Dongshaea marina: one gene and its partners. The protein of the gene in region 1 interacts with the protein of each later gene in a pairwise test. Links are inferred from orthologs where the notes say so. Each region holds a gene or a part of one and is shown on either strand. Other genes may lie near its edges. The genes, in order: rplL, dnaE and parC.

Evidence for each region.
Region 2: the proteins of rplL (region 1) and dnaE interact in binary tests that used the Escherichia coli proteins (3 or more experiments, as listed by UniProt). The link is inferred for Dongshaea marina from one-to-one orthologs.
Region 3: the proteins of rplL (region 1) and parC interact in binary tests that used the Escherichia coli proteins (3 or more experiments, as listed by UniProt). The link is inferred for Dongshaea marina from one-to-one orthologs.

Annotation. Positions count from the first base shown.
Region 1 is NZ_CP028897.1:282,963-285,726, forward strand. It holds rplL (50S ribosomal protein L7/L12), read left to right. Parts: upstream 1-1,080; coding sequence 1,081-1,449; downstream 1,450-2,764. Other genes in the region: rplA (50S ribosomal protein L1), read left to right, coding at 1-274; rplJ (50S ribosomal protein L10), read left to right, coding at 523-1,026; rpoB (DNA-directed RNA polymerase subunit beta), read left to right, coding at 1,672-2,764. UniProt on the Escherichia coli protein: The binding site for several of the GTPase factors involved in protein synthesis (IF-2, EF-Tu, EF-G and RF3). Is thus essential for accurate translation.
Region 2 is NZ_CP028897.1:3,975,040-3,980,989, reverse strand. Bases 841-4,889 are described here. They hold dnaE (DNA polymerase III subunit alpha), read left to right. Parts: upstream 841-1,206; coding sequence 1,207-4,689; downstream 4,690-4,889. Other genes in these bases: accA (acetyl-CoA carboxylase carboxyl transferase subunit alpha), read left to right, coding at 4,708-4,889; rnhB (ribonuclease HII), read left to right, coding at 841-1,201. In the rest of the region: lpxB (lipid-A-disaccharide synthase), read left to right, coding at 1-619; more of rnhB, read left to right, coding at 623-840; more of accA, read left to right, coding at 4,890-5,664. UniProt on the Escherichia coli protein: DNA polymerase III is a complex, multichain enzyme responsible for most of the replicative synthesis in bacteria. This DNA polymerase also exhibits 3' to 5' exonuclease activity. The alpha chain is the DNA polymerase catalytic subunit.
Region 3 is NZ_CP028897.1:4,110,291-4,115,220, forward strand. The notes cover bases 1,181-4,209. They hold parC (DNA topoisomerase IV subunit A), read right to left. Parts: upstream 3,812-4,209; coding sequence 1,550-3,811; downstream 1,181-1,549. Other genes in these bases: DB847_RS19250 (1-acylglycerol-3-phosphate O-acyltransferase), read right to left, coding at 1,181-1,461; ettA (energy-dependent translational throttle protein EttA), read right to left, coding at 4,030-4,209. Outside these bases: DB847_RS19240 (ABC transporter ATP-binding protein), read left to right, coding at 1-142; DB847_RS19245 (helix-turn-helix domain-containing protein), read left to right, coding at 223-633; more of DB847_RS19250, read right to left, coding at 706-1,180; more of ettA, read right to left, coding at 4,210-4,930. UniProt on the Escherichia coli protein: Topoisomerase IV is essential for chromosome segregation; it is the principal protein responsible for decatenating newly replicated chromosomes. It relaxes supercoiled DNA.

The DNA of each region.
Region 1 (2,764 bases):
TGTAACTCCAAACGTTGCAGAAGCTGTTAAGCAAGCCAAGGCGGGTCAGATCCGTTATCGTAACGATAAGAACGGTATCATCCACACCACTATTGGTAAGGCAGACTTCAACAACGAGCAGCTGAAAGAAAACCTGGAAGCTCTGGTTGTTGCACTGAAGAAGGCTAAGCCTTCCTCAGCTAAGGGTCAGTTCATCCGCAAGGTAAGCATCTCCACCACTATGGGTGCAGGTGTTGCGGTTGACCAGGCGACTCTGGAAACTGCCAACGCTTAATCCGCGGATAGACTTTACAAGGCGTGGGATTTTATTTAAAATCTTGCGCCTTTGATTTGGTTAGGGGTTTCGACTCCTGTCCAAGACCGTAGGTGTCCTTAGGGACTTAATATTCCCTGCGTAGACGGTGCCGTGACCCAGCGAGAAAGATTCTCTTTCTTCTGGTTCGACTGCCACCGTAAGTTCCCGAAAGGGATTGTGTTAGTTCTGGATCCTTTGAGATCCGGGTTGAATCCAGGAGTAAGCCAATGGCATTAAGACTCGAAGACAAGAAGGCAATTGTTGCTGCAGTCAACGAAGCTGCCAAAGGCGCCCTGTCTGCAGTAGTTGCGGATTCCCGTGGCGTAACTGTAGATGCGATGACCGCTCTGCGTCAGCAAGCTCGTGAAGCTGGTGTGTACATGAAAGTTGTACGCAACACTCTGGCTCGCCGCGCAGTAGAAGGGACCGATTACGAATGTCTGAAAGACGTTTTCGTTGGTCCTACTTTGATCGCTTTCTCAAACGAGCACCCAGGTGCGGCCGCTCGTCTGTTTAAAGATTTTGCAAAAAATCAGGAAGCGTTTGAAGTTAAAGGTCTGGCCTTTGAGGGCGAATTTATCGCAGCGGCGGACCTAGACCGTCTGGCAACACTGCCGACCTACGACGAAGCGATTGCACGCCTGATGATGTGCATGAAAGAAGCTTCTGCTGGCAAGCTGGTTCGTACTTTTGCCGCCCTGCGCGACCAAAAGCAAGAGCAAGCTGCTTAATTTTTCGAGAGCTGCTTAGGCGGCAAACCATTAAGAATTTAAGGAATTTGAGTCATGTCTATCACTAAAGACCAAATTATCGAAGCTGTTGCAGAAATGTCTGTAATGGACGTTGTTGAACTGATCGAAGCAATGGAAGAGAAGTTCGGCGTATCTGCTGCTGCTGCTGTTGTTGCTGGCGGTGCTGCTGGCGGCGAAGCTGCTGAAGAGAAGACTGAGTTCGACGTAGTTATGACCTCTTTCGGTGGTAACAAAGTTGCTGTTATCAAGGCAGTACGTGGCGCGACCGGTCTGGGCCTGAAAGAAGCGAAAGCTCTGGTAGAAGGCTGCCCAGCGAACGTTAAAGAAGCAGTAGCTAAGGAAGAAGCTGAAGAGCTGAAGAAGGCTCTTGAAGAAGCTGGTGCTTCCGTTGAAGTTAAGTAATCTATATAATAGATTATTGGCCTGATTTTCAGGCTAGGGCTGGTGAATTTTTATTCACCAGCCCTTTTGCGCTGTTGGATGTCGGGAGATTTCACACCGTTTCATCCCTTCATCAATGCATGCCCCCGAGGTCGAAACTGACTTCGGTCTGACAAACGGTGTCAGACAGAGCTGTCCCTATCCGGGCAGAGTGGGTCACTTTTCTGCGAGCTGAGGAACCCCATGGTTTACTCTTATACAGAGAAAAAACGAATTCGTAAGGACTTTGGTAAGCGTCCGCAAGTGTTGGGTACGCCTTACCTGCTATCGATTCAGCTTGACTCCTTTAAACAGTTTATTGAGGCTGACCCGGACGGTGAGTATGGCCTCGAAGCCGCGTTCAGGAGTGTTTTTCCTATTACAAGTTACTCAGGCTATTCTGAGCTGCAATATGTCAGCTTCCGCCTGGGCGAACCTGTATTTGATGTCAAAGAATGTCAGATTCGAGGTGTGACTTATGCCGCGCCACTAAGAGTCAAGTTACGCCTGGTGCTCTATGATAAAGACGCACCGGCGGGAACTGTCAAAGATATCAAAGAGCAAGAAGTTTACATGGGCGAAATTCCGCTCATGACCGAGAACGGTACCTTTGTCATCAATGGTACTGAGCGGGTTATTGTTTCCCAGTTGCACCGTAGTCCCGGTGTATTCTTCGATCACGACCGAGGAAAGACACACTCCTCTGGTAAGGTTCTGTACAACGCACGCGTGATTCCTTATCGCGGATCCTGGCTCGACTTCGAGTTTGATCCTAAGGATAACCTGTTTGTACGTATCGACCGTCGCCGTAAGTTGCCTGCGACGATCATCCTGCGTGCGCTCGAGTTTACTACCGAGGAGATCCTCGAGAGCTTCTTCGAGACCATAAGTTTCCGTCTTCAGGACAACAAGCTGCTGATGAAGCTGGTTCCTGCGCGCCTGCGTGGTGAAGTAGCAGCATTCGATATCCGTGATGGATCGGATGTGGTCGTCGAGCAGGGACGTCGCATCACTGCGCGTCACATTCGTCAGCTGGAAAAGTCCGGCATCGAGTGGCTTGAAGTACCCCTTGAATACATTGTTGGCAAGGTTTCTGCGAAGGACTATGTCAATGCTGATACCGGTGAAGTTGTTGTTGCAGCGAACACCGAGCTGAATCTGGAGCTGCTGGCATCCATCGCTCAGGCTGGTTTCAAGGACTTTGATGTTCTTTATACCAACGAGCTGGACCAGGGATCTTATATCTCTGATACCCTGCGCATCGATTCTTCAACCAACCGCCTTGAGGCCCTGGTTG
Region 2 (5,950 bases), 3.7 Mb from region 1 along the record:
TCGTGAACGACTCGGGGTGAAGCACCCGGCCGATCATTATATCGCCGTCCTGCCCGGCAGCCGCAACGCCGAGGTTGAACTACTCTCTCCAACCTTCGTGCGGGCTTGCAAGCACCTGACGGTACACTTCCCGAATCTCAGGTTTGCCGTGCCCCTGGTCAATGAGAAGCGCAAGCAGCAATTTTTGAAGCTCGCCGCTGAGTTCGCCCCTACCGTTGAATTCGAGTGTTTCGATGGTAAGGCGCGGGATGTGATGGCTGCCTCAGATGTGGTATTACTGGCATCCGGTACCGCCACCCTGGAGGCGATGCTGGTTGGGCGCCCCATGGTGGTTTGTTACCGCCTCAAGGCCTTTACCTATTACCTGGCACAAAAGCTGGTGCACACTCCCTATGTTTCCCTGCCAAATCTATTGGCCGACCAGATGCTGGTCCCTGAGTTGATCCAGCATCAGTGTGAGCCGGAGCGGATAGTGACCGAGGTGACCAGGCTGCTGGAGCATGATAACCAGTGGCTTAAACAAAAGTTTACCCAGCTCCATCAACAGCTGCGCTGCAATGCCGATGAGCAAGCCGCCGAGGCGGTATTAGAACTGATAAAAACTCCACGGAACCCTTAAATTATGACTCACATTGAGCTCATCGCCGGGGTCGACGAGGTAGGTCGGGGTCCCCTGGTTGGGGATGTGGTGACCGCAGCCGTCATTCTCGATCCGAACCGTCCCATCGCCGGCCTGACCGACTCTAAAAAACTATCTGAAAAAAAACGTGAGCTGCTAGCCCCGCAAATTCGTGAGCAGGCCTTGGCCTGGGCGATCGGTATTGCCACTCCCGAGGAGATTGATGAGCTGAATATCCTGCAGGCGACCTATCTTGCGATGCAGCGGGCGGTGAGTGGACTTAAGCTTAAACCAACTCAGCTTCTGGTTGATGGAAATCGGGGGCCAGATTTTGGGATCCCGGCCCAGTTTATCGTCAAGGGCGATCTCAAAGAGCCTGCCATCAGTGCCGCCTCAATTTTAGCTAAGGTGACCCGGGATCAGCAGATGCTGGAGCTGGATGCCCAGTATCCTCAATACGGTTTTGCCAAGCATAAGGGCTACCCTACCAAGGCCCACTTCGAGGCCCTTGAGCTGCACGGTCCTTTGGAGTGTTATCGTAAGAGCTTTAAACCGGTGCGCCGGGTATTGAATCTGGACTGATAGTCATGACCACGCCAGCCTTTATTCACTTGCGGGTTCACAGTGACTTTTCGATGATCGATGGTCTGCAGAAGATCCCTGCACTGCTCTCCAGAGCCAGTGAGCTCAAGATGCCGGCAATTGCCATCACAGATCAGATGAATCTGTGTGGCCTGGTCCGTTTCTACCGCAGTGCTCACCAAAAAGGGCTCAAGCCGCTGATCGGCGCCGATCTCTGGATTATTGATGATCCGGAGCAGGGCGAGGAGCCCTATCGCCTGCCGGTGTTGGCGATGGATAACCAAGGTTATCAGAACCTCACCATGCTGATCTCCAAGGCGTATCGCAGAGGGCATCTGCAGGGCCGCCCGGTGGTGGATCGCCAGTGGCTTCTCGAGCATAACTCAGGGCTGCTGCTGCTCTCGGGGGCAGCCGAGGGAGATATCGGCCGGGCCCTTCTCAAGGGCAACACCCAGGAGGTCGAGAGCTTTGTTGATTTCTATCAGCAGCATTTTACCGATCGCTTTTTTATTGAACTGCAGCGAACCGGCCGGCGTGATGAGAGCCGTTATCTCCAGCTCGCCCTGGAGCTTGCCGAAGAGCGCGAGCTGCCGGTGGTGGCAACCAATGAGGTATGCTTTCTCGATAAGAGCGATTTTGAGGCTCACGAGATCCGGGTCAGTATTCACGACGGCTACACCCTGGAAGATAAGCGCCGTCCCAAACGCTATAGCGAGCAGCAATACCTTCGTAGCGAAGCCGAGATGGTTGAGCTGTTCAAAGATATTCCCCAGGCGTTGCAAAACAGTGTTGAGATCGCTAAACGCTGTAATGTGACGGTTCGGCTCAATGAGTACTTTCTCCCCAAGTTTCCGACCGGGGATATGACGGATGCCGACTATCTGGTGATGGTCTCCGAGAAGGGGCTTGAGGAGCGTTTAGAGCAGCTCTTCCCGGAACCCGAGCTCAGGGCCAAAAAACGTCCCGAATATGATGATCGCCTGGCCATCGAGCTCCAGGTGATCAACCAGATGGGATTTCCAGGCTACTTTTTGATCGTTATGGAGTTTATCCAGTGGTCCAAGGATAACGCCATCCCGGTCGGTCCGGGACGGGGCTCAGGTGCGGGCTCCCTGGTTGCTTATGCCCTGAAGATTACCGATCTCGATCCCCTTGAATTTGACCTGCTGTTCGAGCGATTTTTGAATCCAGAGCGGGTCTCGATGCCCGACTTTGATATCGATTTCTGCATGGACCGCCGCGATGAGGTGATCGATCACGTGGCCGAGATCTATGGCCGGGATGCGGTGTCGCAGATCATCACCTTCGGTACCATGGCTGCCAAGGCGGCGATCCGTGATGTTGGTCGGGTGTTGGGACACCCCTATGGATTCGTGGACAGGATCTCCAAGCTGGTTCCGCCCGATCCCGGAATGACCCTGACCAAGGCGTTCGATGCCGAGCCGAAACTGCCTGAGATCTACGCTCAGGATGAGGAGGTTAAGGCCCTCATCGATATGGCGCGTCAGCTCGAGGGGGTGACCCGCAACGCCGGTAAGCACGCCGGGGGCGTCGTTATCGCGCCGACTAAGATCACCGATTTCTCACCTATCTATTGTGATGGTGAGGGGCTGCATCCGGTCACCCAGTTTGATAAGAATGATGTTGAAACTGCCGGTCTGGTTAAGTTTGACTTCCTGGGGCTGCGAACCCTGACTATCATCGACTGGGCCCTTGGGATGATCAACCCGCGCCTTGAAGCTCAGGGAAAACCGCCAGTCGATATTGCCGCGATTCCGCTCACCGATCCCGCCTCATTTGCCCTGCTCAAACGCTATGAAACCACCGCGGTATTCCAGCTGGAATCCCGTGGAATGAAGGATCTTATCAAGCGCCTGCAGCCGGACTGCTTCGAGGATATGATCGCTTTGGTGGCACTGTTTCGTCCCGGGCCTCTGCAATCGGGGATGGTGGATAACTTCATCGACCGTAAGCACGGGCGCGAGGCTATTTCCTACCCGGATGAGCAGTACCAGCATCCCTCATTGCAGCCGATTCTTGATCCCACCTATGGCGTTATCCTCTATCAGGAGCAGGTGATGCAAATCGCCCAGGTGCTGGCAGGCTACACCCTGGGTGGCGCGGACATGCTGCGACGAGCCATGGGTAAGAAAAAACCCGAGGAGATGGCTAAGCAGCGGGCGGTGTTTGAAGAGGGAGCGGTGAGCCAGGGGGTTGATGGCGAACTGGCGATGAAGATCTTCGATCTGGTAGAGAAATTTGCCGGATATGGATTTAACAAGTCGCACTCGGCCGCCTATGCCCTGGTCTCTTACCACACCCTGTGGCTCAAGACCCATTATCCGGCCGAGTTCATGGCGGCGGTAATGACCGCCGATATGGATAACACCGAGAAGGTGGTGGGCCTGGTGGATGAGTGTCACCGGATGGGGCTTAAACTGATCCCGCCGGATCTCAACTGTGGCCAGTATCGCTTCACCGTCAATGATGAGGGGGCGATCGTGTACGGCATAGGTGCGGTCAAGGGCGTCGGTGAGGGGCCCATTGAAGCAATCATCGAAGCCCGTGAGCAGGATGGCCCCTTCAAGGATCTGTTCGATTTCTGTAGTCGGGTCGATCTTAAGAAGATCAATAAGCGGGTGCTGGAGAAGCTGATCTTATCCGGGGCTATGGATCAGCTGGGTCCGCACCGGGCTGCTTTGCGGGCAACCCTGGATGAGGCGATGCAGGCGGCGGCTCAACATAACCATGCCCGCAGCTTTGGTCAGACCGACATGTTTGGCGTGCTTACCGAGGAGCCGGAGGCGATCGAACGGGCTTTTGCCAATATTGCTCCCTGGCCGGAGCAGACTTGGTTGGAGGGGGAGCGCGACACCCTGGGGCTCTATCTGACCGGGCATCCGATCAATCAATATTTAAGTGAGCTCAAGCGATATACCACCGCCAGGCTGTCCGAGATCCAGCCCGGAGGTCGTGATAAAATCAGCACAGTGGCCGGACTGGTGTTATCATGCCGAGTCATGATGACCAAGCGCGGGAGTCGCATGGGGATACTTACCCTGGACGATCGCTCCGGTCGACTGGACGTGACGCTATTTTCAGATACACTCGAGCGTTACGAGCCAATGTTGCAAAAAGATCGCATTTTGGTGATCAGCGGGCAAGTAAGCTTTGACGATTTTTCCGGCGGCATTAAAATGAGTGCCCGCGAAGTGATGGATGTGGTCGAAGCTCGAGAGAAATACGCCCGTGCATTGCGGATAGAACTGGATAGCCGGCGGCTTGATGAGCCGCTGCTGTATCGGCTGCGCGAGGTCCTGGAGCCTCAGCGCGGTGGGGTCTGTGCATTAGATGTTGGCTATCAGACCGAAATTGCCAGAGCCAATCTGAGATTTGGCGCCGAATGGCGGATCACTCCGACCGATGAGTTGATCGACAATTTACGCGTCCTGTTGGGAGCCGACAGGGTGAAACTGATTTTTGACTAGTGAGGTACAGGCATCGTTATGGGTCTGAACTTTTTAGATTTTGAACAACCGATTGCTGAGCTGCAGGCTCAGATCGAAGAGCTGAAGCATGTCAGCGACGGACAAACCCTGGAAATCGATCTGCATGAGGAGATCGCTAAGCTGGAGCAAAAGCGTGATGAGCTGACCAAGAAATTGTTCAGCAATCTCGGAGCCTGGCAGATTTCCCAGCTGGCACGCCATCCGGAGCGCCCCTATACCCTGGACTACATCCAGCAGATCTTCACCGATTTTGATGAGCTGGCGGGCGATCGTGCCTACGCAGACGACAAGGCGATTGTCGGCGGCATTGCGCGTCTTGAGGGACGCCCCGTGATGGTGATCGGCCAGCAGAAGGGCCGGACCACCAAGGAGAAGATCAGCCGTAATTTCGGTATGCCTGCACCCGAAGGCTATCGCAAGGCGCTACGCCTGATGGAGATGGCCGAGCGTTTCAATATGCCAATCATCACCTTCATCGATACTCCGGGAGCCTACCCGGGTATCGGCGCCGAAGAGCGCGGTCAGAGTGAAGCGATTGCTCAGAATCTTAAGGTGATGGCACGTCTTAAGGTTCCTGTGATCTGTACCGTGATCGGTGAGGGTGGCTCAGGCGGAGCTTTGGCGATCGGTGTGGGTGACCGGGTTAACATGTTGCAGTACTCAACTTACTCGGTGATCTCTCCTGAGGGTTGTGCCTCTATCCTGTGGAAAAACGCCGAGAAGGCTTCCCAGGCCGCCGAGGCGATGGGGATCACTGCGCCTCGTCTCAAGGAGCTGGGTCTTATCGATGCGGTGATTGAAGAGCCTATGGGTGGTGCCCACCGTGATCAGGAGCAGATGGCAAATCGTCTGCGTAATCAGCTGCTGCACGATCTCGATGAGCTGCGTCCGCTGACCACAGAGCAATTGCTGGATCAGCGTTATAAGCGCTTTACCGGATTTGGCTACTGCTAATTGCTGAGTGTCGGCTGACACTCAATGCAGCTTAAAACCCCTGACCGCTAACCCGGTGAGGGGTTTTTTATGGGCTATGGTTTGCTATTTCGTACCAGAGGCACATAGTCCAGCCGCGGATGCTGCACATGGAGGTGCGAATGTAGCGATAGTCATGGGTGTAGTTACTCTCGGAGTAACGTAACGTGAGGTAAGGATACCAAGCAGGGAGAGATTATCAGGGATGGTAATCGACGATAGCTACCTGCGGCTAGCTGGTTTATGGCTTCGCCATATAGCCGTATTC
Region 3 (4,930 bases), 3.8 Mb from region 1 along the record:
TGAAACCAGGATCGTCGAGGAGCACCCAAGACAGAGCCACTCCCCCTACCTTCAAAACAAGATAGATCTCATCTCGGCTCAGCTAATAAAGCCGCTGAGCGAGCATGACAGCCCAACTGAAATTGCCCTTATGCAGGATTGAGTGCATCACCAGGGGTTCCACATCCACGAGGCCCTGGTTCACCTCAGTACCCGTTAGATCAAGCAAGGAGCAAAGCAACTATGTACTCTTCTAACAACAATGAACAACGCCGATTTTTGGCGGTCTACCTACACCTGCAAAAGGGCTATAGCCAATCTCAAACTGCCCGGGCCATAGGTGTCTCACAGGGAAGTATCAGCCTATGGTGCAAGCAGGTCAGATCCGAAGGACTCGGGCGACTGAAAAACCGACCGCATACCGGCAGAAAGCCTCAACTCGACTCAAATGAGATAAAGGAGCTATTTCGTCTCCTCAAACAACAAAGTCCTGCAGCTTACGATTTGCAGGCAAAACGCTGGTCGAGCCGTAGTCTCTCAAAGGCGATTTGGCTGCTCAAAGGAGTTAAGTACAGTCACTCCAGGGTCAATCAACTGATGAAACACCATGGTTTTAATCCAAAAAAAGATGGAGACCCGAGGTCTCCATCTTAGGCTCTTTTGCCTTATTCGGCTTTGAGGCAAACCTGGCAGCTTCATCGTGCATGGTCAAGCCTCAATCTGTGTTCAGGAGGCAGGCATCTTCTGGGAGGGCAGCGGCTCGGGACGCTGAACCTGAGAGTTCAGCTCCTCAAGCTTGCCCTCCATCAGGCGACGGCAATGAATGTTCAGCTTTCGGGCCGATTCACGCTGCGGAGCATCTTTAAGAATCGGTGGCATGATCTCAATTAAGATCTCACCGTTGTTCCAACGATTGAGATCGATCTGCCCGACATAATCGGAGCACACCACAGGTACCACAGGCACCTCAGCCTGCACCGCGGTATGAAACGGACCATTTTTAAAAGGCAGCAAGCCACGGCCACGGCTACGGGTTCCCTCAGGGAACATCCAGACCGACATCCCTTTCTTTTCGCGAATGCTCTCAACCACCTGGCGAATGGTATCCGCCGCCTTGCGCTGTTTCTCACGGTTGATCAGAATATTTCCGGATAACCAGTAGAGCTGGCCAAAGAAGGGAAGCCAGGCCAGGCTGCGCTTTCCCACAGAAACCACGCCCGGCTGCACCGCACCAGTCAGGACAAAGATATCAAAGTTACTCTGGTGGTTAGCAATATAGACCGCAGAGCCCAGCTCCTTGATCTCATCAGCAACCTTGAGTCGAACCTTAACCCCTAAAAAACGGGTCGCCCAGAAAAAGAAGCGCGCCATAGTATGGACATTCTTATGATTTCTCGGGCGGAACAGGCAGTAGATACAACCAAAGACCGCAGAAATCACAATAAATAGTGCCAACAGCACAATACGGATAAGCTTGAGCATAGCAACAACAATCTCGAACAAAGTCAGTGGCGGAGTATACTGATCGCCACTGTACAACACAATGAATAATCGTTTAAAAAAACGACCACTATTTAGCAGGTGCTTCCAGCTCACAGCCGGTGACCCGCTGTAGCCCTCTCGGTAGCTTGGCTCCACGTCGCCCGCGCTCTCCCCGGTAAAACTTCAGATCGGAAGGCTTCAGGGTCAATTTACGCTTTCCTGCATAGAGAACCACGCTGTGCTCCGGCGGAACCACCAGCAACCACTGCAGAAACTCTTCACGGGCCTTGACCCGGGCCGAAGGGATATTGAGGATCTTATTCCCCTTGCCCTTGGCAAGAATCGGCAGATCTTTAAGCGGGAACAGCAGCATCCGCCCCTCGTTAGAGATCGCCATACAGAGATCCTGCTCAACTGAGCCCACCGGCTGAGGTGCTAACAGCTCTCCCCCCTGAGGAACATTCAAAAACGCCTTACCGCTTTTATTCTTACCCAGCATGTCCTGTACCGTGGCGATAAAGCCGTAACCTGCATCACTGGCGATAAGGTAATGGGATTTTTCATCGCTCATCAGCAGATGATGGATCTGCTCTCCCGGGCTCAGGGTAAAGCGCCCGGTCAGGGGCTCTCCCTGGCTGCGGGCCGAAGGCAGGGTATGAGCCTCAAGGCAATAGCTCCGCCCGGTGCTGGAGATAAAGACCACCGACTGGTTGCTCTTGCCCGAAGCACTGGCACAGAATTTATCGCCGGCCTTATAGCTGAGACTGCTGCCATCAACCTCAACTCCCTTGGCACTGCGGACCCAACCTTTCTCCGAAAGCACCACGGTCACGGCTTCACTGGGCAACAGCTGTTTTTCGGTGAACGCCTGAGCCTCTTCACGCTCAATCAGTGGAGAGCGACGCTCATCCCCATATTTCTCGGCATCCGCCTTGAGCTCCTTCTTGAGCAGGGTATTGAGGCGACGATCCGAGCCAAGAATAAGCTCCAGCTTATCCCGCTCCTCGGCCAGCTCGCTCTGCTCACCACGGATTTTCTGCTCTTCGAGCCGGGCCAGGTGACGCAGTTTCAGATCGAGAATCGCCTCGGCCTGCTTATCACTGAGCTGAAAGCGGCTCATCAGGACCAGTTTAGGCTCATCCTCATTGCGGATGATCTCGATCACCTCATCGATATTCAAAAAGGCGATGAGTAAGCCATCCAGGATATGCAGCCTGGCTTTGACCTTATTCAGACGGTAGCTCAGGCGTTTTCGGACCGTCTCCCGTCGATAGCTGAGCCATTCGCTCAGAATCGTCTTGAGGCCCTTGACCTGAGGCCGGCGATCCAGCCCCAGCATGTTGAAGTTCACCCGGTAGTTCTTCTCCAGATCGGTGCAGGCAAACAGGTGCTTCATCAAAGGCTCAATATCCACCCGGTTAGAGCGCGGCACGATCACCAGCCGGGTCGGGTTTTCATGATCGGACTCATCGCGAAGATCGCTCACCATGGGGAGCTTTTTCGCCTGCATCTGGGCGGCGATCTGCTCCAGGATCTTGCCACCGGAAACCTGATGGGGAAGCGCGCTGATCACCACTTCTCCATTTTCCCGGGAGTAGACCGCACGCATCTTGATGCTGCCGCGGCCTGTCTCGTAGAGTTTATGCAGCTCGGTGGCCGGTGTGATGATCTCAGCCTCGGTTGGATAATCCGGCCCCTTCACATGGCTAAGCAGATCGCTCAGTTCAGCCTTGGGGTTCTCCAAAAGCTCAATACAGGCGCTAACCACCTCACGTACGTTGTGAGGCGGGATGTCGGTTGCCATGCCCACCGCGATCCCGGTCACCCCATTGAGCAAGATATGCGGCAGCCGTGCCGGCAATAGCTGGGGCTCACTGAGAGTACCATCAAAGTTCGGTTGCCACTCGACGGTACCCTGCCCGAGCTCAGAGAGTAGTACCTCTGAAAAGCGAGATAAGCGAGCTTCGGTATAACGCATGGCGGCAAAAGATTTAGGATCATCGGGTGCCCCCCAGTTTCCCTGGCCATCCACCAGGGGATAACGATAGGAGAAGGGCTGCGCCATCAGCACCATGGCTTCATAACAGGCACTATCTCCGTGGGGGTGATATTTACCCAATACATCACCCACGGTACGGGCCGATTTTTTGTGCTTGCTGGCCGCCGAGAGCCCAAGCTCACTCATCGCATAGATGATGCGTCGCTGCACGGGTTTGAGGCCATCCCCGATATGGGGCAGCGCACGATCCATGATCACGTACATGGAGTAATTGAGGTAGGCTTCTTCGGCAAAACTTCTCAACGGAAGTTGCTCGGTTCCCTCTAAATTCAGATCGCTGATATCACTCATGACTAAATACTTTGGTACTCCAGAGAGTCGAAATTTAGGCTGCCTGCGGTTTTAGTTGTACAGGCTCAAAGAGCTGGCGATATGCCGATGGCCCTTTGCTGATAACAGGGAATATTAGCATACTCCGCCCCGCCTCCCGAGCCTTTTAACGCCAGCCAGACCGCAGATCAAAAATGCCAGCCCCGAAGGCTGGCATCTTATCCAAACTTAACGCTGGATTACTTACTCATCTTCTTATATTTGATCCGATGTGGCTGCAGCGCTTCGGCGCCAAAGGTCTTGCGCTTCCAGTCCTCATATTCGGTAAAGTTCCCCTCAAAGAAGTTCACCTGACCCTCATCGTTATAATCGAGGATATGGGTCGCAATCCGGTCGAGGAACCAGCGATCGTGTGAGATCACCATGGCGCAGCCGGGGAAGTCCAGCAGGGCGTTCTCAAGGGCTCGCAGGGTTTCAACATCCAGATCATTGGTCGGCTCATCGAGCAGCAGCATGTTACCGCCCGCCTGCAGCAGCTTGGCCAGGTGAACCCGGTTACGCTCACCACCTGAGAGTTCACCAATGCGTTTTTGCTGGGAGGAGCCCTTGAAGTTAAAGCGGCCTACGTAGGCACGGCTCGGGATCTCCAGGTTGCCGATGCGCAGAATATCCTGGCCATCCGAGACCTCCTGCCATACGGTTTTGCTATCATCCATGTGATCGCGGAACTGCTCCACAGAAGCCAGCTGAACCGTATCTCCAAGATCGATAGAGCCAGAGTCCGGAGTCTCCTGACCCGATAACATACGGAACAGGGTCGATTTACCGGCGCCGTTGGGGCCGATGATCCCGACGATCGCGCCCTTAGGAATCGAGAAAGAGAGATCATCAATTAACTGGCGATCGTTATAGCCCTTACACAGGTTTTTGACCTCCAGAACCTTATCCCCCAGGCGAGGCCCAGGTGGAATGAACAGTTCATTGGTCTCGTTCCGCTGCTGGTAATTTTGAGTATTGAGCTCCTCAAAGCGGGCCATCCGAGCCTTACTCTTGGCCTGGCGACCTTTAGGGTTGGAGCGCACCCACTCCAGCTCTTTCTCAATCGACTTCTTACGAGCCGCTTCTGAGGAAGCCTCCTGT